Regions from separate parts of the Rhizobium sp. P2_G9 genome, predicted to be linked through region 2. Evidence: predicted binding sites of a transcription regulator. Region 2 holds the regulator's gene; each other region holds the start of a gene.

Region 1 (6,734 bases), on a different contig from region 2:
CCCGGGACTATCGGCGTCCTGCCGAAACCGTACACTGCCGAGGATGGCGAGGCTGCGCTGAATTTGGTGACCAAATCCGGGCAAGCCCCGGCGCCGATGAAAGTATTTGCGCGACGCGCAACTGGCTAAGGGCGTCGCAAGCTCGAGACCGAGCATCGCAGCGTCATATGCAGGCCCTCAGGCATCCATTTCCGCTCGATGCTCCCGCCCAAGTGGCTCTCCGAGCTGATGGTCGCTAATTTCGTTCCGAAGCCCTGGCGGCTGGGCTCTCCGATAATTGGAGGTCCGCCGCGCTCGATCCACTCGATCTGGCATTCCTCCCCAGCCACAGTCGCAAAAATGGCAATCTGTCCGTCGGGCGCACTGAGCGCCCCATATTTTGAGGCATTCGTGGCGAGTTCGTGAAAGATCAATGCCAAGGGTGTCGCCGAGCGGTCGTCGATTTTGATTTCATCCCCGGTTATCTGTATCCGGTGTTCATCCAGCGCCGGATAGGGTTTCAGGATTTCTCGCATTAGATCTGTCAGAGTCGTATCGCCGGTAACTGGCTTGGAGTCTTCGCTGTGAGGGCGAGCAAAGTCGTGGGCGCGGCCCAGCGCGGCCAGCCGGTGTTGAATATCGGTGGCAAACTGCCGGCTTTCGGGAAACCGCCGCGCGGATAGCCCAATCAGGCCGTTGATAATGGCAAATATGTTTTTGATCCGGTGGCTAAGTTCATGGCTCAGAAGCGCTAAACTCTCCGACAGCTCTTTGGCTTCGTGGATATCAGTACACGTGCCGTACCAGCGAACAATTTCGCCTTCCAGGTTACGCATAGCCAATGCGCGGCCTAGAACCCAGCGGTATTCGCCGGAATGGTGGCGAAGACGATACTCGATCTCGTAAGGCGCGCCGGTCGCAAGAGAGGCTCGCCATACCTCCCAGGCCCGTGCTTGGTCGTCCGGATGGAACAGCCCATTCCAGCCTTCACCATCCGTGCTACCCACTGGCCTGCCGGTAAACTCGTACCACCTGGCATTATAGTAATCATGATAGCCATCAGGAAGCGTCGACCAGACGACCTGAGGCATGGAATCAGCCAGAGTACGAAAGCGTGCCTCATTCTGTCGAGCGTCCTCGAGCAGCCGTTCGATCTCGATGTCAGCAGATTTTAGGTCAGTAACGTCGCGTGAGATCGACATCAGGTGGCTCGGCTTGCCCAGCTCCCCACCAAGTGGGATAACTTCTACGTCCCAGAACCTTGGATTACCCGCCATCGTGTCGGCAAAAGCCGAGAACCGGGCGCTTTTGCCTTTGCGTGCGCTTTCAACCGCTTGCTTTGCTACTGCGTGACCCTCGCCCTGCCAGAAGTGCGACCAAGGGCTGTAGCGTATGATGTTGAAGTCCGAGACTTCCATCGCCCTCTGCCCGCTTTCGCTCATGAACAGCAGGCGACCCTGGAGATCCAGAATCGTGATACAGTCATTGCTGGTTGCCAGCACGGCGGTCAGAACAGTGTTCGAGTCAATGTCGGGAAAGGGGGAGGTAAAGGATGGATTGGACGCCTTGCCGGCTTCAGACGCCGCAGGATTGAAATCGGTCATTTTGCTCCGTTTATCGCGTCCGCGCATTTAAACTGAGCCATGCTAAGATTTAGCGGCATTGGCTCTTTCTATTGCGCGGGCGGTCCAATCGCAAACGAAAAGAGGCGGGCTCCGGTTTACATTCTGCTTCAGACCGCACCCGAGACAGGCGACCGGTTGATTTTCGAGCCAATAACCCCTTATTGCCCGCTTTTGTTCCGTTCATGCAGCCTTCACATCCAATCGCCATCCGCTATCGCCATTCTGACAACGCATTTTCGAGGACTAGCGTGAGAGAACTGTAAATGCTCGAATGTTCGTGCGTTAGCGTACCTGCGACAAGGTTTATAGGCGATCGCTTTTCCAGGCCATTCCCAGCTCAAGCGTATCCAGTATCGCGTTGGTGTGGCAGTCCTCAAAAGTGCTACTTCGCGGGCGAACGCTTGCTAATGCAACTTCAACTCCCCCGAAACCTGCCGCCATTCGTGCGGACCGACCAGTCTTTTGTGCGTGTACCTGACGGAATGCAGCGGACCGTCCAGCTTGTCTTCCCAGAACTCGAGGAACCTGCGCATTTCTGGAAATTCGGGGGCGAGGTCGTACTGCTGCCAGACGTAAGTCTGCAGCACGGACCCGAAATCGGGCATGCGGTAGAGGATGTGGGCGGTGGTGATGCCGTAGCCTTCGAGCTGAAGTTCAAAATCGGACTTAGTCTGCATGCCTTGGTCTCCATTTCGATGACCAGAAAAATTTGCCGCCAAGGGCGAACTCCGTCAACAGAAAACCAACGACGGGCAGAGATTATTGTTCCTCATCAGCCCGTTAGCAGCAATGGCGCAAGAGTGCTAATTTTTTCTCGGCGGCTCTTGAAATCCAAAAAATGCAAAACCAGATTTTTCGTCGCCGGACGCTCAGGGGAGTTCGGCACCCCGTTCCGGAATGGTCATCCAGTCCGACGGAGGGGAGTTCAACTTGTTTGTCCAGGAGGAAAACATGAAGTTCCGACCGCTGCATGATCGCGTCGTCATCCGCCGCATCGAGTCCGAGGAGAAGACCAAGGGTGGCATCATCATTCCCGATACAGCCAAGGAAAAGCCGCAGGAAGGTGAAGTCGTCGCCGTCGGTCCCGGTGCTCGCGACGAGCAGGGGCAGGTCGTGGCGCTCGACCTCAAGGCGGGAGACCGCGTTCTGTTCGGAAAATGGTCAGGCACCGAGATCAAGGTCGACGGCGAGGACCTGCTGATCATGAAGGAATCCGACATAATGGGCGTCATCGAAGCCCAGATCGAGCAGAAGAAGGCCGCTTAAGGCCTGTTTCAGTCATAACCAACTGCCTATGAAGGAGTGAACCATGGCTGCGAAAGAAGTCAAATTCAACACGGAAGCCCGCGAGAAGATGCTGCGCGGCGTCGACATCCTTGCAAATGCGGTGAAGGTGACTCTCGGTCCCAAGGGCCGCAATGTCGTGATCGACAAGTCGTTTGGCGCGCCGCGCATTACCAAGGACGGCGTTTCGGTCGCCAAGGAGATCGAACTCGAAGACAAGTTCGAGAACATGGGCGCGCAGATGCTGCGCGAGGTCGCCTCGAAGACCAATGATCTCGCCGGTGATGGAACCACGACCGCAACGGTTCTTGCCCAGGCCATCGTCAAGGAAGGTGCAAAGGCCGTCGCGTCGGGCATGAACCCGATGGACCTCAAGCGTGGCATCGACATCGCCGTCGACGCCGTCGTCAAGGAACTCAAGGCCAACGCCCGCAAGATTTCCAAGAACGAGGAGATCGCACAGGTCGGAACTATCTCGGCCAATGGCGATGCCGAGATCGGCCGCTACCTTGCGGAAGCGATGGAGAAGGTCGGCAATGAGGGGGTGATCACCGTCGAGGAAGCCAAGACCGCCGAAACCGAACTCGAAGTCGTCGAAGGCATGCAGTTCGACCGTGGGTACCTCAGCCCGTACTTCGTGACGAACCAGGACAAGATGAGGGTCGAACTCGAAGACCCGTATATCCTGCTCCACGAGAAGAAGCTCTCCAATCTCCAGGCCATGCTGCCGGTGTTGGAGGCGGTGGTGCAATCGGGCAAGCCGCTCGTCATCATCGCGGAAGACGTGGAAGGCGAAGCGCTTGCGACGCTGGTGGTCAACAAGCTGCGCGGCGGGCTCAAGGTCGCAGCCGTCAAGGCTCCGGGCTTCGGCGACCGCCGCAAGGCAATGCTCGAGGACATCGCCATCCTGACGGGCGGCACGGTGATCTCGGAAGACCTCGGCATTAAGCTCGAGAACGTGACGCTGCAGATGCTCGGCCGCGCCAAGAAGGTGGCGATCGACAAGGACAATACAACCGTCATCGATGGCGCTGGCTCGAAGGCGGAGATCGAAGGTCGCACGACCCAAATCCGCGCCCAGATCGAGGACACAACGTCGGACTACGACCGGGAGAAGCTGCAGGAGCGCCTTGCCAAGCTCGCCGGCGGCGTCGCTGTCATCCGCGTCGGCGGCTCCACCGAAGTAGAGGTCAAGGAGAAGAAGGACCGCGTCGACGACGCACTGCACGCGACGCGAGCAGCGGTTGAGGAAGGCGTCCTTCCGGGCGGCGGTGTCGCCTTGCTCCGCGCCGTTAAGGCGTTGGAGAATCTCGCAACCGCTAATCCAGACCAGCGCGTCGGTGTCGACATAGTTCGCCGCGCGATCGAAGCACCGGTTCGCCAGATCGCCGAGAACGCCGGTGCCGAAGGCTCGGTCATCGTCGGCAAGCTGCGCGAGCAGTCCGCGTTCTCGTGGGGCTGGAACGCCCAGACCAACGAGTTCGGCGATCTCTACGCACAAGGCGTGATCGATCCGGCAAAGGTCGTGCGCACGGCGCTCCAGGACGCTGCGTCGGTGGCGGGGTTGCTGGTGACAACCGAGGCAATGATCGCCGAAAAGCCCAAGAAGGACAAGGTTCCGGCCGTACCCGCCGGCGCGGATATGGACTTCTGACATGAGATCGGCGGCACGCCAAAGCGGCGTGCCGCTGGTAAACCGTCGGTCGCCTATTAAGGGGCCGACATCACCGGGACAATGTCCCTTCCATGTTGCTTACGAGGATATGGCTATGAGAACTGAATTCGACTTCGCGCCACTCTACCGTTCAAGCGTCGGCTTCGACCGGGTCTTCAATTTGCTCAACAATGCCCAGCGGCTCCAGAGCACCGAGGCATGGCCGCCCTACAACATCATACGCAAGGGCGAGGATGCCTATTCGATCGAGATTGCCGTCGCGGGCTTTGCGATGGGCGACCTTGACATCACCCAGGAACGCAACGTTCTGGTGGTGAAGGGCGGAGCGGCGCAGAAGAAGGATGGCGAATACCTGCACCGCGGCATCAGCGCCCAGTCGTTCGAGCGGCGTTTCGAGCTGGCGGATCATGTCCGCGTCGAAGGGGCCTCGCTCGCAAACGGTCTGCTCAAGATCACGCTCAAGCGCGAAATCCCTGAACAGGCCAAGCCCCGCCGCATCGAGATCGGCAACGGTTCGCCCAAGAACGAGCCGCTTCAGATCGAAGGCGACAGGCAGGCTGCGTGAGGCGAGCACATGCGCAAGCAACCCAAATCGTTCATCGTGGAAGTGAAGCGGCGTCGCGGCTCGACCACGTCCGCTGCCACCAAGTCGGGCTGGCTTCTTCGGTCCGTCCAAAAGTTGGCCGGAGATCGGCCCTTGCGCAGCGGAGACGTGAAGCCCGCATAGTGAACCGAGCAAAACACACGCGCCCAGAGGCGTGGAAAGTGGCCGTGCGGTGTGGTTCCGCGCGGCCGTCCCGATCCATAGACTGATTAGCCGTGGAGCGAAGAAATGAGAAAGGAACCTGAAAACACAACTTTCACCAACGAAGCGACGGCCGCCATCACCGTTTCGCAACTGCTCAACCCGGCGGCGTATTTCGATCATCCCCGGGACGTGCTCTCCGCCACCCATCTCGATAAAGACGAGAAGCGAGCCATCCTTGCCTCGTGGGCGTCTGACTTGCACGCCGTCGAGTCCATTCCAGCGCTGCGCTACTATCCCGGCACCAGACATGCCGTCTCCTATGACGAAATCCTTCGCGCGTTGAATGCTCTGGACCAGCGGGTTGATGTCGTCTCCGGAGACGGCGTCGTTGCAAGAGGGTCGAGACGGCCGCGCTGGCCGCTGGCCAGGCGACGCAGCAGATTGTGGAGCGCGCCATGAGATCAGCGCTCAGGGCGCTTGAAAACGGCGGTTCGTCCGAACCGAGGACGAGTGGTCCTCGTGGCGAACACCCAAGCTCCGGGGAGCCGTTTGGCTTGCCGGCCCCGAGGATGCGGAGGAGTACGCACAGGCTCTCTCGCGGATCGGGCCCGTGCGGCTATGGAGGCATTGCATTCCATCTCGGTTGGGGAGCGTCGCGGGCCAGCGCCGCCGAGACGATCCTGAGGCAGGCCGGAAGGCTTTCCTATGACAATGCTGGACGCGCGAGGCTTCGCGAACTATGACCCCGAACGAAATGACGGACGAGCAGGTGCTTGACGCTTGGCACGTTGCCAGAATGGCCCACCTTTACATCAAGGGAGAGGGCGCAATGGCACGGACGGCGTTGATGCTGAAGGCCGAGGCAGTGGCGATACGTCGCTTTGGTGTCGGGGAGCACCGGGAGGTATATCGAAGGCGCTATCCCGAGGCGGAATAGGCAGCCGCATTAATTTCGAAGAAGCGCATTTTGGTTGCATGGCTGATCGCTACCTCGCGGCAAATCAGCAGTAGGCCCGCCTCGTCGCGCCCCTTGAAATAAACGCCTTTTGGGCGTGCGAAAAATGCGGCCTTTCAGCGACCTCCAATTTTTCCCTGCGAGGGAATGCACCAGAAAACGCTGACCAAAATTTGTCAGTTTTGAAGGGGGCGCCCTGGTAGCAAAGACGCTGGTAGTTAGGGATCGCGAGGGAGCTAGATGTAGCACCTTGTCGATTAGCCAAGTGAATCCCCGAGAGAATATTCAGCGACACAGGAATGTGACCTGTATTACAGAAATACCAAGACGGGGCACTATCCCATTCGCCATGCAATCTACGCCAGTTCTGAGAAAGAGATTAAGATCACTAGCTTTTGGAATTGGAGCGATGGGCAAGGTCGCTCGCAAAATACAGAGGGTAATTACGGGCTTTATAAAATGTGAGTA
Region 2 (6,734 bases):
TGCAGCGCCTTTTCCACCTTCTCCATCGCCATGCGGAAGTCACGGCTGCCATCCTCGCGCTCGGCCCAATTGGCGGTATAGACGCCTGGCGCGCCATCCAGCGCATCGACGGCAAGCCCGGAATCGTCGGACAAAGCCGGCAAGCCGGAAGCCGTGGCCGAAGCCAACGCCTTGATCCGGGCATTTTCCTCATAGGTCGTGCCAGTCTCGTCAGGCTCTTCGAACCTGAGATCGGCGGCCGACTTGGCCTCGAAGCCGAATGGTCCGATCAGATCGCGAATCTCGCGGATTTTGCCGGCATTGTGGCTGGCGACGACGATGGTCTTGGTGTCGAGCTTGCGCATTCGCTGTTCTCTCAGGCCTCTTCTATCACGTCATAATGCTGCACGGTCGCATCGTAATCGATCAGCGCCGCCACGGCACCCGGCTCTACGACCGCTTTGCCGATCTCGTCGCCGGCAAAGGCGCGGATCGCCTCAAGATCCTTCCAGCGCGTCAGCACCAGAAATTCGATGGTGTCGCCGAGCGGGCGCCGGCTGAGATGCGCGCCGACGAAGCCGGGCAATTGGCGCAGTTCCGGCAGCACATTGTTGCGGAAATGCGCCGGATAGGTCTCCGGACTGGACGCCGATGCACGGCCACGCCATTCGCGTATGATCATCCTGTCCTCCTGCCGGCCGACAAGTCTGTCAAATGATGTTCCAGATCCGGGCTTCAGCGAATTCCAGCGAATTGCCGGCCGGATCGCGGAAATAGATCGAACGGCCACCCTGTGGCCATTCGACCACGGATTCGATCTCGATGCCGGCCGCCGTCAGCCGCGCGGCCCATTCGTCGATCTCGTCGGATGTGGCGCGGAAACAGAGATGGCCCTGCCCATGCGCCCCATGCGGCGGCACCGGCAACTGACCTTCCTTGTAAGGAATGATCGTCTCGGCTGGATTGAAGATCAGGAGCACGCCTGGGCCACAGCGGAAGAACACATGCCGGTTGCCAAACCGCCCGATCTTCTCCAGTCCGAGAATGCGCTCGTAGAACGCCTCCGCCGCATCGAGGTCATCGACGTAAAGTGCCGATTCCAGAATTTGCGACGGAGCCTTGTTCATCGTCTCATCTCAGGCGATCGCCTGCTTCTGCATTTGCACGAGGTCGCTGATACCCTGCTTGGCGAGACCCATCAGCGTCAGCAGTTCTTCCTCGGAAAACGGTGCGCCTTCGGCCGTGCCCTGGATCTCGACGATGCCGCCCTTGCCGGTCATGACGAAGTTGGCATCCGTCTCGGCCGAGGAATCTTCGAGATAATCGAGGTCCAGGACCGGCTGATTGGCGAAGACGCCGCAGGAGATCGCTGCCACATGATCCTTCAACGCCTTCTCGACCTTGATCATGTTGCGGACTTCCATCCACTTCAGGCAATCATGCAGCGCGATCCAGCCGCCGGTGATCGAGGCCGTGCGCGTGCCGCCATCGGCCTGCAGCACATCGCAATCCACGGTGATCTGGCGTTCGCCAAGCGCGGTGAGATCAACGATGGCGCGCAGCGAGCGGCCGATCAGCCGCTGGATTTCCTGGGTGCGGCCGCCCTGCTTGCCGGAGGTCGCCTCACGCCGCATGCGATCACCCGTCGAGCGCGGCAGCATGCCATATTCAGCAGTGACCCAGCCCTTGCCGGAATTGCGCAACCATGCCGGCGGCTTTTCTTCGACGCTGGCCGTGCACAGCACATGCGTGTCACCGAACTTCACCAGGCACGAGCCTTCGGCATGCTTGGAAAAGCCGCGTTCGAAACTCACCTTGCGCATTTGGTCTGTTTTACGCCCGGATGGCCGCATATTCGGAACTCCTTGGAATGTTGAGACGCGTATTAAGGCGCGTTAAGTCTTTTTGCAAAGGAAAAGGGGCGAATTTCCTTTTGCGTACCCGCTTCGAATCCYTATATTTCAGGCATGAGTTTGATCGATGTGATGGAAAAGGAATGAAGGCGCTCGACGACCGCTCCAGCGAAATCTTCCGACGCATCGTCGAAAGCTATCTCGGCACCGGTGAGCCGCTCGGTTCACGCTCGCTGTCGCGTGTGCTGCCGATGTCGCTGTCGCCGGCGTCCATCCGCAACGTGATGAGCGATCTCGAAGAGCTCGGCCTCATCTATTCGCCGCATGTTTCCGCCGGCCGGCTGCCCACCCAGCAGGGCCTGCGATTCTTCGTCGATGCCTTCATGCAGGTCGGCGCGCTGTCGGAAGACGAGCGCCGTCAGATCGACCGGCAGATCCGTCCGGCCGACCGGGTGGGTTCGGTCGAGAACGCGCTCAATGATGCGAGCCAACTGCTCTCGTCGGCCTCGCGCGGCGCCGGCCTGGTGATCACCGCCAAGAGCGACACGCAGCTCAAGCATGTGGAATTCGTCCGCCTGTCGCCGGACAAGGCGCTTGCCATTCTGGTCGGCGACCGCGACGAGGTTGAAAACCGTATCATCACTCTGCCGGCCGGAACGACCTCGTCGCAATTGACGGCGGCGGCCAATTTCCTCAACGCGCATATGTCCGGCCTGACATTGGGCGAGGCGCTGGAGCGGACCGAAAAGCTCAAGACCACAATCCGCTCCGAGCTCGACCAGCTCTCCGGTGAACTCGTCGACAAGGGGCTCGCTATATGGTCGGGTGGCACTGAAGATGGCCGGCCGACGCAGCTGATCATTCGCGGCCGTTCCAACCTGCTCGAAGGGCTCGAAGGCATGGAGGACCTTGACCGGCTGCGCATGCTGTTCGACGACCTCGAAAAGAAGGAATCGCTGAGCGACATCCTCAATCTTGCCGAAAGCGGCCAGGGCGTGCGCATCTTCATCGGCTCGGAGAACACGCTGTTCTCGCTCTCCGGCTCGTCGCTGATCGTCGCACCTTATCGCAATGCCGAGGACCGCATCATCGGCGCCGTCGGCGTCATAGGCCCGACCCGACTCAATTATGCGCGCATCGTGCCGATGGTCGATTATACCGCGCAGCTGATGTCGAAACTCAATGGACAGGCGCGCTGACGATCCGGAAAATCTCCGACATTTTTGCTTTTACATTGACTTTTGGGCAGAATTTCAGTATTTTCTAAATATAAATTCCCGCAGTTTGTAATTGTCAAGCTACGGTGAGCCTTCCATTTCTGGTCTATATTTTGGTGATGCAAGCAACGCGCCGATTTCGGTCGGCGCGGGCGGAATGACGCGTCAACTTCGTCAGTCATGCGTTCGGGGGAGGGCATTGCGATGCAGACCATTACCTTTTCGGAACAGGACTTCGGTTCCTTCGACCCGATCTACAAATGCAAGGTCAACATCATCCAGTTCCACGGCCAGATCGTTGCCGATGGCGCCCAGGTGACGTCGCCGGTGCTGGCACACGACACGACCTATATGGGGCCGGTGTCCTGGACGTTCAGCAATCCGGTCGATCGCGTCGAATTCGATGTCGGCTATTTCGACGATGTCGACACCACCACGGTCAAATTTTTCGACGCGGCGGGCAACCTGCTCGAGCGGTTCAAAAATGACCAGACCGGCTTCCAGCATTTCGTCTACAGCAACGCGGTCGGAATCGCGCGCGTCGTCGTCAACAACGACAAGAATGACGTGCAGGGCTTCGGCGTCGACAATATGTCGTTCCGCAATCAGCCGCCGCAGGTCAACCTGACCAATACGGACGACATCAACGGACTGCTCTGGGGCTGGAAATGGGATCACAAGGATCTCACCTATTCCTTCCCCACCAGTTCCGATGAATACACCCATAACGGCTACAAGGCGGTGACCGGCTTCGAGGCGATGAATGCGGACCAGCAGAGCGCTTGCGCCACCATCCTTGCCAATGTCCAGGGCGTGTGCGGGCTGACCTTCACGCAGACTGCCGACGTAAACGCCGATATTCGTTTCGGCGAGGCCGATACGATCGACTATTCGGACGGAAGCGGAGCCCATATCCCCGGCAGCCGCACGGCCGAGGGTAATCCTCCCGACCCGGCCAGGGCGACGGTCGGCTGGGGCGATTGCTGGTTCGTCCACAACACATACGACATGCCGACGGTCGGCAGTTTCGCCTATGCGTCAGGTCTGATGCATGAACTCGGCCACTCGCTCGGCCTCAAACACGGCCATGTAAGCCAGGGCGGTCACGGGATCACATTTCCGCAGCTTCCCGCGGATCACAATTCCTTTGAATATTCCGTCATGACCTATCATCAATATGTCGGCGACACGACCCGGGGCGACAGCGCGATCGACCATCCGACGACTCTGATGCAGGATGACATTGCCGCCCTGCAATATCTCTACGGCGCCGATTTCAGCTTCAACAATGGCGATACCGTCTATAGCTGGGACGACAACAACCAACTGCTGATCAACGGCACAGGGCAAGGCACGCCCGTCAATCATCGCGCCCTCCTGACCATCTGGGACGGCGGCGGCACCGATACCTATGATTTTTCCAACAAAACCGCGAATCTCACCGTCAACCTCAATGCCGGCGAAGGGTCGACCTTCGGGCCGCTCGCCGATCTCGGCGACGGCCATCACATGGCCCGTGCCAACGTCTACAATGCGCTTCTCTACAAAGGCAAAACCGCCTCGCTGATCGAAAACGCCACGGGCGGCACCGGCAACGACAAGTTCACCGGCAATGTGCTTGCCAATACGCTCATCGGCGGCGATGGCAACGACCGCCTCGACGGCAGCTATGGCAATGACATCCTGACGGGTGGCAACGGCAACGATGTCTTTATCTTCAGGACCCTTCTCGACGGTGTCAACAATGTCGACTCGATCACCGACTATACGGTCGGCAGCGATCTCGTTCGCCTTGAGAACAAGGTGTTCACTGCTCTCCCCGAGGGCGTTCTAGATCCCACGGCCTTCTTCGATGGTGCACAGGCGCATGACAGATCCGACCGCATCATTTATAACGACGCCACAGGTGCCTTGATGTATGACGCAGACGGCAGCAGGAACGGTGCGGCCGCCATCAAGTTCGCTCAGCTGTCGACAGGCCTTGCGATGACCAACACCGACTTCATCGCCATCTGAGCAGGTCCTCCGCATCGGCACACGGGCCGGCGCCAGCGCCGCCTCTATATCTCTGCGATCTCCGCAATAACCTGATTGCGACATCTGTCATGCGATTGCCATGCTCCATGCACTGGTAGGAATCTTCACCGAAACCCTTGATTTTTTCGCGCTAAACCTCGATATCCGCAGCAAATCACGACATACCAGTATGCGGAGACCGCCATGACGGATGAAAATAACAATGCGTATCAGACGGACGCCGACAATGATGTGAATGCGGCGCAGGGTGCCGATGGCCAGCCCGCCGTAGCGCCGGAGCCCGATCCGATCGATGTGCTGAAGGCCGAGAATGCCGATCTCAAGGACCGTTATCTCCGGCTCGCCGCCGAGATGGACAATCTGCGCCGCCGCACCGAACGGGATGTGAAGGACGCCAAGACCTACGCCGTCACCGCCTTTGCCCGCGACATGCTGGCGGTTTCCGACAATCTGCGCCGCGCGCTCGATGCCATTCCGGCCGAAGCGCGCGCCGGCGGCGATGCCGGCTTCGTGTCATTGGTCGAAGGCGTCGAGATGACCGAGCGCTCCATGCTTTCGGCTTTGGAACGCCACGGCGTCAAGAAAATCGCGCCCACCGGTCAGAAATTCGACCCGAATTTCCACCAGGCGATGTTTGAGATCCCGAACTCGGAAATCCCGGCCAATACCGTGGTCCAGGTCGTGCAGGATGGTTATGTGATCGGCGATCGCGTGCTGCGGCCCGCCATGGTCGGCGTTTCTAAGGGCGGCCCCAAGGCGGAAGCCCAGAGCGGCACACCGGAAACCGCAGCCTGATAAGGCACATTTTTCAAATGACCTCCTGGCCGCCTGGAGAAATATTCCCGGCGGCTAGGCGACAACAGATGCGAAAATCGCGCTGGCTGCCTTTACGGCCGCCTGCGGCGCCAGCTTCACTTGCAGCCCGCGCTGGCCGCCATTCATGAACACCAGATCATGCGCCATGGCTTCGGCCTCGAACACGGTCGGCACCTGCTTCTTCTGGCCGAACGGCGATATGCCGCCGACGACATAGCCGGTGGCCTTCTCCGCCGCGGCCGGCTTCATCATGTTGGCCGACTTGCCGTGGAAGGCGGCCGCCAGCTTCTTCATGCTGACTTCCTTGTCCGAGGGGATGACGACGCAGACCGGCTTGCCGTCCACCTCCGCCATCAGCGTCTTGAGCACGATCGCGGGTGAGACGCCGAGCGCTTCGGCTGCCTGGATGCCGATCTTGTCGGCATCGGGATCGTAATCATAAGTGAGCACTTCGAATATGGCGCCCGCCTTGGCAAGCGCGAGCGTCGCACGCGTGGATTTGGACATGATCGCCCCCCGATCGGCTATCGGTATGGATTAGCGCTGAAACAATGCAGCGTATATGTCCGGCTTGAATCCGGCGGTGATCCTGTCGTCTTCCACCAGCATCGGACGCTTGATCATCGTCGGGTTCTGCACCATCAGCCGGATAGCCTTGTCTGCATCCAGATCGACCTTGTCGGCATCGGGAAGCTCTTTGAAGGTCGTCGAAGCCTTGTTCAGCACCTTCTCCCAGCCAAGCTTTCTCACCCAGTTCTTGACCGTGCCGGCATCGATTCCCTCGGCGCGATAATCGTGAAAATCATAAGCGACATCGTTCGTCTTCAGCCAG
Region 3 (6,734 bases), on a different contig from region 2:
GCCGAAGACGCCTGGTGGCCGCCGACCTTCAGCCCGTCGACATGGTCGCGCAGATGATTGGCATTGTGGATCATCCAGGCGGCCAGCCAAAGCGCCTTCTTTTCCAACTGCGCAAGCGTCTTCAGCTCTGTCTGGTCCATGAATGCCTCCTTGACATGGACCGTCAGCGTAAGGCAGTCTCCGAGACGAAAGTAACCAAAGATATCCTTGGAAACGATATCATTTAGTGATTTTTCTGCGTAGATTCTTAGATTTTGGGGAAATATGCCAAAGCCGCAGCTGGACAATATCGACCGGCGGATCATTGCCGCCCTGCAGGCAGACGGCCGGATGACGGCGCAGGAGCTTGCCGACCGGGTCGGCCTGTCACCCTCGCCCTGCGCCCGGCGCGTCAGGCTGATGGAGGATCGCGGCGTCATCACCGGCTATACGGCGGTCATCGACCAGGACATGGTCGACCTGCCGATCTCGGTGTTCGTCTCGATCAAGCTGGAACGCCAACGGGAGGAAGAACTGGAGCGATTCAACGCGGCGATGTCGCGCTGGCCGGAAGTGGTGGATTGCTACCTGATGACCGGCCAGCGCGATTACCTGCTGCGCATCGTCGTCCGCGACCTGCACGCCTATGAGCGCTTCATCAAGGAAAAGCTGACGCGCCTTGATGGCGTCGCGTCGATCGAATCGAGCTTTGCGCTGTCGCAGATCAAGCGCTCCAACCAGTTGCCGATCGCCGAGGGATGATTGATGTGTCTGACCCGATCTGGCGCGCCGACACAGATCGCGCACCTTGGGCCATTCGATGAGCCCGCGCCGAAGCCAACGGCATTGCCGATTCCATTCTTCCGCTGTGCATGCTACACTGTTTCACATTGGAGGCGCTTATCAGCGCACCTGTCCTATAGGACCGCTTCACCCGGGATCGAACCAACGCCGGAACGAGGGGGGGTCCTCTTTGTCACTACCTCGTGCCTGCCCCGATGCTCCGGTGTCGGCAATAACCCGTCAAACAGAATGCTGACAGAGCCTGCTCTTCCCAATGTGGGACGCAGTGGCCTCTCGGCAATTCGCACAAATATCTGGGATCAGAGAAGGAAACGATCATGGCAAAAGGCCAAGTGCGCGGAAACCGTGAAGTTCGAAAGCCGAAGAAAGACAAGAGCGTCGTCAAGGCCAGCCCTGTCGAAGGCTCTCAGGTCAAGCTTGCCGGCAGCAATGCTTCGTTTGGCAAGAAAGATAAGAAGTGACCATCTGACAGCGACTTGCTCCGGAATAGCGTGTGACAGCAGTTCCGGAGCGACGTGACCGCGACGAAACCACCCGGAGCTGTTTTGATACGATGATGATACGGAATGATCATGGCCATTAAATTTGTGAAAAAGCCCGAATCCGAACAGACTGTTCCTGCCAAAAAGACGCAAGATCTATCGGCGGAAAGCCTGCTTCCTGCGGCCGCTGCGGAAAGCATGCCGGTTGAAAAGTCCGGTCGTCCGAAGGGTAAGAAAGCAACGAAGCCTGCCACGGAAAAAGACCGCGAGCTTTTCTAGAGCAGGTTCCGGAAAAGTGTCCCACGGTTTTCCGGCGAAGGCTATGCGCGCTCACCGTCAATCAAAGCGCGCTTGCTTGTTTCTCAAATAAGCCCATCAGCCCGGCGTCCGTGAGGGCACCCCTAACATAGGCGTATAGAATGCGGCGTTCGACGCACAGCCGCATGTCATTTCGGAGTTCTATCGGGATGTCGTCCAAGCTCTTCACAGGCGTCCTTGCATGCAGGCTCATGAGCTGCATGGCCCTTGCTTGACATCCGTCGACGGCCAGAGCGTCCACGCGGGTTTGAACCTCTACTCTGTTGACGGCGTCGTCAGCAGCAACTTTCGTCGCTTCAATTCGCTCGGCACTGGCGCCATCGTTGTGGTCAGCCCGTTCCCATGCGATGAACACGCCGAGCACAATGACGGTGGCCACAACGGCGCCAATTTTCAACAGTGTTTCCAATAAGATATTCTTTTCTGGCAAGGGTTGATCCGTAGGCAGAGGCGGTGTCGATGTGCACAGAGGTCGCAAATACCTGTTGGCGGTCAGGATGCGTAGTCCCAATAAAGAAGCCAGAGCATGGCAACCACCGGCAGGAGGCAAGAAGCGACGATGACAAGCCTCAAACTCATGTCTCGACTTCCGATGGTCCCAGCTGTTCGGAAAGCCGAATCTGCAGTCGGACGCCCCCTTGATGCAGCCTTGCCGTCACGATCATTTTGCCAGACCCTGGGTGTGGCGGCGTGCGTCCCTTGCGAGTGCCGCTTCAAGTTCGATGGGATCCACCTGGATGGATTGCCTGACAGCGGTACGAACCGAAATTGCAGGAATTTCCAGACGGGACGACGTGCGCCTATAGGCGATAAATGACAATTCTTCGATCCGTTCTTCCTCGGTAAATAGTCGATAGGTGCCCGCTTCCAGCGGCTGCGCCAGGGACGTGAGGACGAATGGATGAGCGAAAGTAATGTCCGATGCTGTCGTGCGATCCGTCATGATTTGTCTCCTGGTGTCCAGCGCGAAAATGATCGGCGTCTCGCCTCGCGGGCACCGGATACGTCTTATCGGTCAAGCCGCGTGAACCGGCGCGTTCAGAATCCGCAGCGCTCTCTCGGCCGTTCGAACGTTGAGGCCGCTCATATTCCACGAGCCATACGCGGCAGGCTCGCCGCTGAACACATGGTAGATAGTCCATGTGCCGTTGTGCTCGATTCTTCGGCCAAATCGGTAGCCATCTTTCGACCCAGCCTCGGGCCGCGCTCCCGCCGAAGCCGACGGAGCGGCATGGGGCGAGCTGGAAACGCGTGCGGATTCATCCGGCGAGTTTGCCAATCGGTTGACAAGGGCAAAATGCAGCGCGCCTTCGTCGACTACGCCGCTCTGGAATTTTTCGATCAAAAATCGGGCGGCATTCAGCCTGCTTTGCCGCGCGGCCGAATCGGAATCGTCTCTGATCCCCGCGCGCTCGAGAATTCGATCGAGCAAAGCGATATCCGTTATCGTGAAGTGCTGTTGGCAACCGGAAGACATATTTGTCCTCCTTTCATTGGGGCTAAGGTTTTCAACCCTACAAAAGCAGCGCCCGCTTCAATTGCTGCCGACGCAATCACTATGCATGTAAGCAATCTGACAAGCAAGCCTTGTCTCGAATCTACCCCTCCCAGGCAGATTTTCGTTGGCAAGCCAAGGATTCATCCGCTTAGACTCTTTTGTCTTGTCGCAGGTTGTTATCGGGAAAACCGTGGAACACTTTTCCGGAACCTGCTCAGCGGAATGCATAATCGACCGCGCGGATGATCCGCGCCTGCACGATATCCATCGTCACTTGATCAAGCGTCATGACCCTGTTGTCCCGCGACGAGGTTTCGCTCACGGTCTCGTCGATGCGGATATTGCGTGCAGACTTATCCGCAGTAAAGGCGATATGCGGGATTTCGGTCGAGGACTGATTGCGATTATTGGCGTTGATGATTTGAAAATCAATCTTCAGCTGATCGCCACCATCGATCTTCTTGGTGAGACCGTCGATGATCCGGTAGTCATGCCCCTTGGCTTTGAGGATTTCGCCGATCTCCATCATTGCAGGGCGAATGATGGAGATACAATGTTCAAGAAAGGCGCGCGTGAACTCCCCCTTGGCCTTCGCCTCGTTGACTTCCCTTTGCGCGTTTTCCTCCATCCGCCGATCATGTCGACCAAGGATTTCATCCAGTTTTGACTTGTCGGTATCTTTCATCACAATTCCTATCGAGCATGCGCGGTCGGCTGCAAACGCGTTCAAACGGCTTCCCTGAAGCCGTTGCGTGCAAGGCCAGTCCAGCGAAGGCTGGCATTTGCGGCTGCCTTGCTGTCGTTGAAAACGAGATCGTGCTTGCCGCTCGAAGCAAGAGGAACGGAATAGGGAGCATCGACATAATCTCGATTCTCGTTATATCCGATGCCCGCCAGATAAGCCTTCAATTGCCTCACATATTTGCCGTGCAGATCGAAAGTCGTGTTTTTCATAAGACCTCGTTATTTTTCCAGAATTGTTTTCGTAATTTTCTGCCTGAATCTCAGTCAATTCTATCCGATAAAAATGGTCATAGATAGACGCGCAATTTTTCTGGGTTTTCTGGGCTTTTTTTATGCTTTTCCACGCATGTGCAAAAAATAAAAAGCGAGAAAAATCGGTGCTCTTATTGTGGAAATTATTTTATCTGACCTCGGGGCAGCCATCGAGGAACGGAAAATTATTTATTTCACCAGATTTAAATTTCTAGCACTCGCCGCTCATGAGTGCTAAGACAACAAAATTGGTCCTTCGCGGGCCGTAAACCCATTTCATTGAGGACATTTAAAATGACGGACGTAAATTTCCGACCTCTTCACGATCGCGTCGTCGTCCGGCGCGTCGAAGCCGAAGCGAAGAGCAAAGGCGGCATCATCATCCCCGACACCGCCAAGGAAAAGCCGCAGGAAGGCGAAGTGGTCGCAGTTGGCACCGGCATCCGCAACGACAAGGGCGAGCTCGTCGCGCTCGACGTCAAGGCAGGCGATCGCATCCTGTTCGGCAAGTGGTCGGGCACCGAGGTCAAGCTGAATGGCGGAGACCTTCTGATCATGAAGGAATCCGACATCATGGGCGTCATCGCCTGATATCGTCGATTCCTTCGATCGACATTAACAACCAATGAGCCCTGGGCTCAGGAGTTTTCATCATGGCTGCCAAGGAAATTAAGTTCGGTCGCACCGCCCGCGAAAAGATGCTGCGTGGCGTCGACATTCTCGCCGATGCGGTGAAGGTCACCCTCGGCCCCAAGGGCCGCAACGTCGTGATCGACAGGTCCTTCGGTGCGCCGCGCATCACCAAGGATGGCGTTGCCGTCGCCAAGGAAATCGAGCTTGAGGACAAGTTCGAGAACATGGGCGCCCAGATGGTCCGCGAAGTCGCTTCGAAGACCAATGACGTTGCTGGCGACGGCACGACGACCGCCACCGTTCTCGCGGCCTCCATCGTTCGCGAGGGCGCCAAGGCGGTTGCCGCCGGCATGAATCCGATGGACCTCAAGCGCGGCATCGATCTCGCCGTATCGGCCGTCGTCAAGGATCTGCTTGCCAAGGCCAAGAAGATCAACACGTCGGAAGAGATCGCCCAGGTCGGCACGATCTCGGCCAATGGCGAGAAGGAAATCGGCGACTATATTGCCGAAGCGATGCAGAAGGTCGGCAATGAAGGCGTGATCACGGTCGAAGAAGCCAAGACCGCCGAGACCGAACTCGAAGTCGTCGAAGGCATGCAGTTCGACCGTGGCTACCTCAGCCCCTACTTCGTCACCAATGCAGAGAAGATGGTTGCCGAACTGGACGACGCCTTCGTGCTGCTGCACGAAAAGAAGCTCTCCAACCTGCAGGTCATGCTGCCGATCCTGGAAGCCGTGGTGCAGACAGGCAAGCCGCTGCTGATCATTTCGGAAGACGTCGAAGGCGAAGCGCTTGCCACGCTCGTCGTCAACAAGCTGCGCGGCGGCCTCAAGATTGCCGCCGTCAAGGCGCCCGGCTTCGGCGATCGCCGCAAGGCCATGCTGGAGGATCTGGCCGTCCTCACCGGCGGTACGGTGATTTCCGAAGATCTCGGCATCAAGCTCGAAAACGTCACGCTCGACATGCTCGGCCGGTGCAAGAAAGTCTCCATCACCAAGGAAAATACCACCATTGTCGACGGCGCTGGCCAGAAGTCCGACATCGAAGGCCGCGTCACCCAGATCAAGGCCCAGATCGAAGAAACCACCTCCGACTACGACCGTGAGAAGCTGCAGGAACGTCTTGCAAAACTCTCCGGCGGCGTCGCCGTGATCCGCGTTGGCGGATCGACTGAAATCGAAGTCAAGGAAAAGAAGGACCGCATCGACGACGCGCTCAACGCGACCCGCGCTGCCGTCCAGGAAGGCATCGTTCCCGGCGGCGGTATCGCCCTGCTTCGCTCTTCCGTCATCCTCGACGTCAAGGGCGAAAATGACGACCAGAATGCAGGCATCAGCATCATTCGCAAGGCGCTGCAATCGCTGGTTCGCCAGATCTCGGAGAATGCAGGCGACGAAGCTTCGATCGTCGTCGGCAAGATCCTCGACAGGAATGACGAAAACTGGGGCTATAACGCCCAGACCGGCGAGTTCGGCGACATGATCGCCATGGGCATCGTCGACCCGGTCAAGGTTGTCCGCACGGCGCTGCAGAATGCGGCCTCGGTTGCCGGGCTGCTTGTCACCACCGAAGCGATGATCGCCGAACTGCCGAAGCGGGATGCTCCGAGCATGCCTGACATGGGCGGTATGGGTGGCATGGGCGGGATGATGTGATCGCAACCGACTGAATCGGCATCCGCAAATCGATAGACCCCGGTTTTTTTTACCGGGGTTTATTTTTGGCCGGCGATGCTTTGGCGACATCCCGAAACGACAGGAGCTTGCCGGCCTTTTCATCCCAGAGCACGAGTTTCACGCAGCGGACACTGTCCATCAGCGTGATGCGACCGATCTCACCCAGTTCAGGATGATCCTTCAGGACCTCCGGAAGCCGGTAATACGGCACCCTGCTCGAAAGGTGATGGACGTGATGAATGCCGATATTGCCGGTGAGCCATTTCAGCACCGGCGGCAGGTCGTAGTGCGAGGCGCCATGCAGCGCTGCCTGCTGGAACTGCCATTCGGGTTTCTTGGACCAAT

Evidence for each region. The regulator HrcA, encoded in region 2, represses chaperone genes, less so after heat shock. The targets are predictions, from matches to a motif close to GTTAGCACTCNCNNNNNGNGAGTGCTAAC.
Region 1: a site for HrcA is predicted at 2,384-2,412, ahead of groES (co-chaperone GroES). Genes of this name have one in related genera too.
Region 3: a site for HrcA is predicted at 4,288-4,316, ahead of groES (co-chaperone GroES). Genes of this name have one in related genera too.

The regions. Positions count from the first base shown of each region.
Region 1 covers NZ_JBFUFK010000099.1:479-7,212, forward strand. The annotation lists gene AC1DYF_RS39620 (response regulator) at 1-129, shown strand, start outside; gene AC1DYF_RS39625 (sensor histidine kinase) at 126-1,583, opposite strand; gene AC1DYF_RS39630 (usg protein) at 2,009-2,281, opposite strand; gene groES (co-chaperone GroES) at 2,556-2,870, shown strand; gene groL (chaperonin GroEL) at 2,914-4,542, shown strand; gene AC1DYF_RS39645 (Hsp20 family protein) at 4,658-5,128, shown strand; gene AC1DYF_RS39650 (hypothetical protein) at 5,396-5,770, shown strand.
Region 2 covers NZ_JBFUFK010000007.1:31,121-37,854, reverse strand. The annotation lists gene AC1DYF_RS07610 (non-canonical purine NTP pyrophosphatase) at 1-344, opposite strand, end outside; gene AC1DYF_RS07605 (antibiotic biosynthesis monooxygenase family protein) at 356-661, opposite strand; gene AC1DYF_RS07600 (VOC family protein) at 690-1,106, opposite strand; gene rph (ribonuclease PH) at 1,116-1,832, opposite strand; gene hrcA (heat-inducible transcriptional repressor HrcA) at 1,976-3,031, shown strand; gene AC1DYF_RS07585 (M10 family metallopeptidase) at 3,254-5,065, shown strand; gene grpE (nucleotide exchange factor GrpE) at 5,270-5,881, shown strand; gene ybaK (Cys-tRNA(Pro) deacylase) at 5,936-6,409, opposite strand; gene AC1DYF_RS07570 (arsenate reductase) at 6,440-6,734, opposite strand, start outside.
Region 3 covers NZ_JBFUFK010000059.1:3,990-10,723, reverse strand. The annotation lists gene AC1DYF_RS34665 (transketolase-like TK C-terminal-containing protein) at 1-140, opposite strand, end outside; gene AC1DYF_RS34660 (Lrp/AsnC family transcriptional regulator) at 265-741, shown strand; gene AC1DYF_RS34655 (hypothetical protein) at 1,101-1,244, shown strand; gene AC1DYF_RS34650 (hypothetical protein) at 1,356-1,544, shown strand; gene AC1DYF_RS34645 (hypothetical protein) at 1,606-2,013, opposite strand; gene AC1DYF_RS34640 (hypothetical protein) at 2,245-2,526, opposite strand; gene AC1DYF_RS34635 (hypothetical protein) at 2,599-3,060, opposite strand; gene AC1DYF_RS34630 (hypothetical protein) at 3,296-3,766, opposite strand; gene AC1DYF_RS34625 (hypothetical protein) at 3,808-4,035, opposite strand; gene groES (co-chaperone GroES) at 4,372-4,668, shown strand; gene groL (chaperonin GroEL) at 4,731-6,368, shown strand; gene AC1DYF_RS34610 (fatty acid desaturase) at 6,418-6,734, opposite strand, start outside.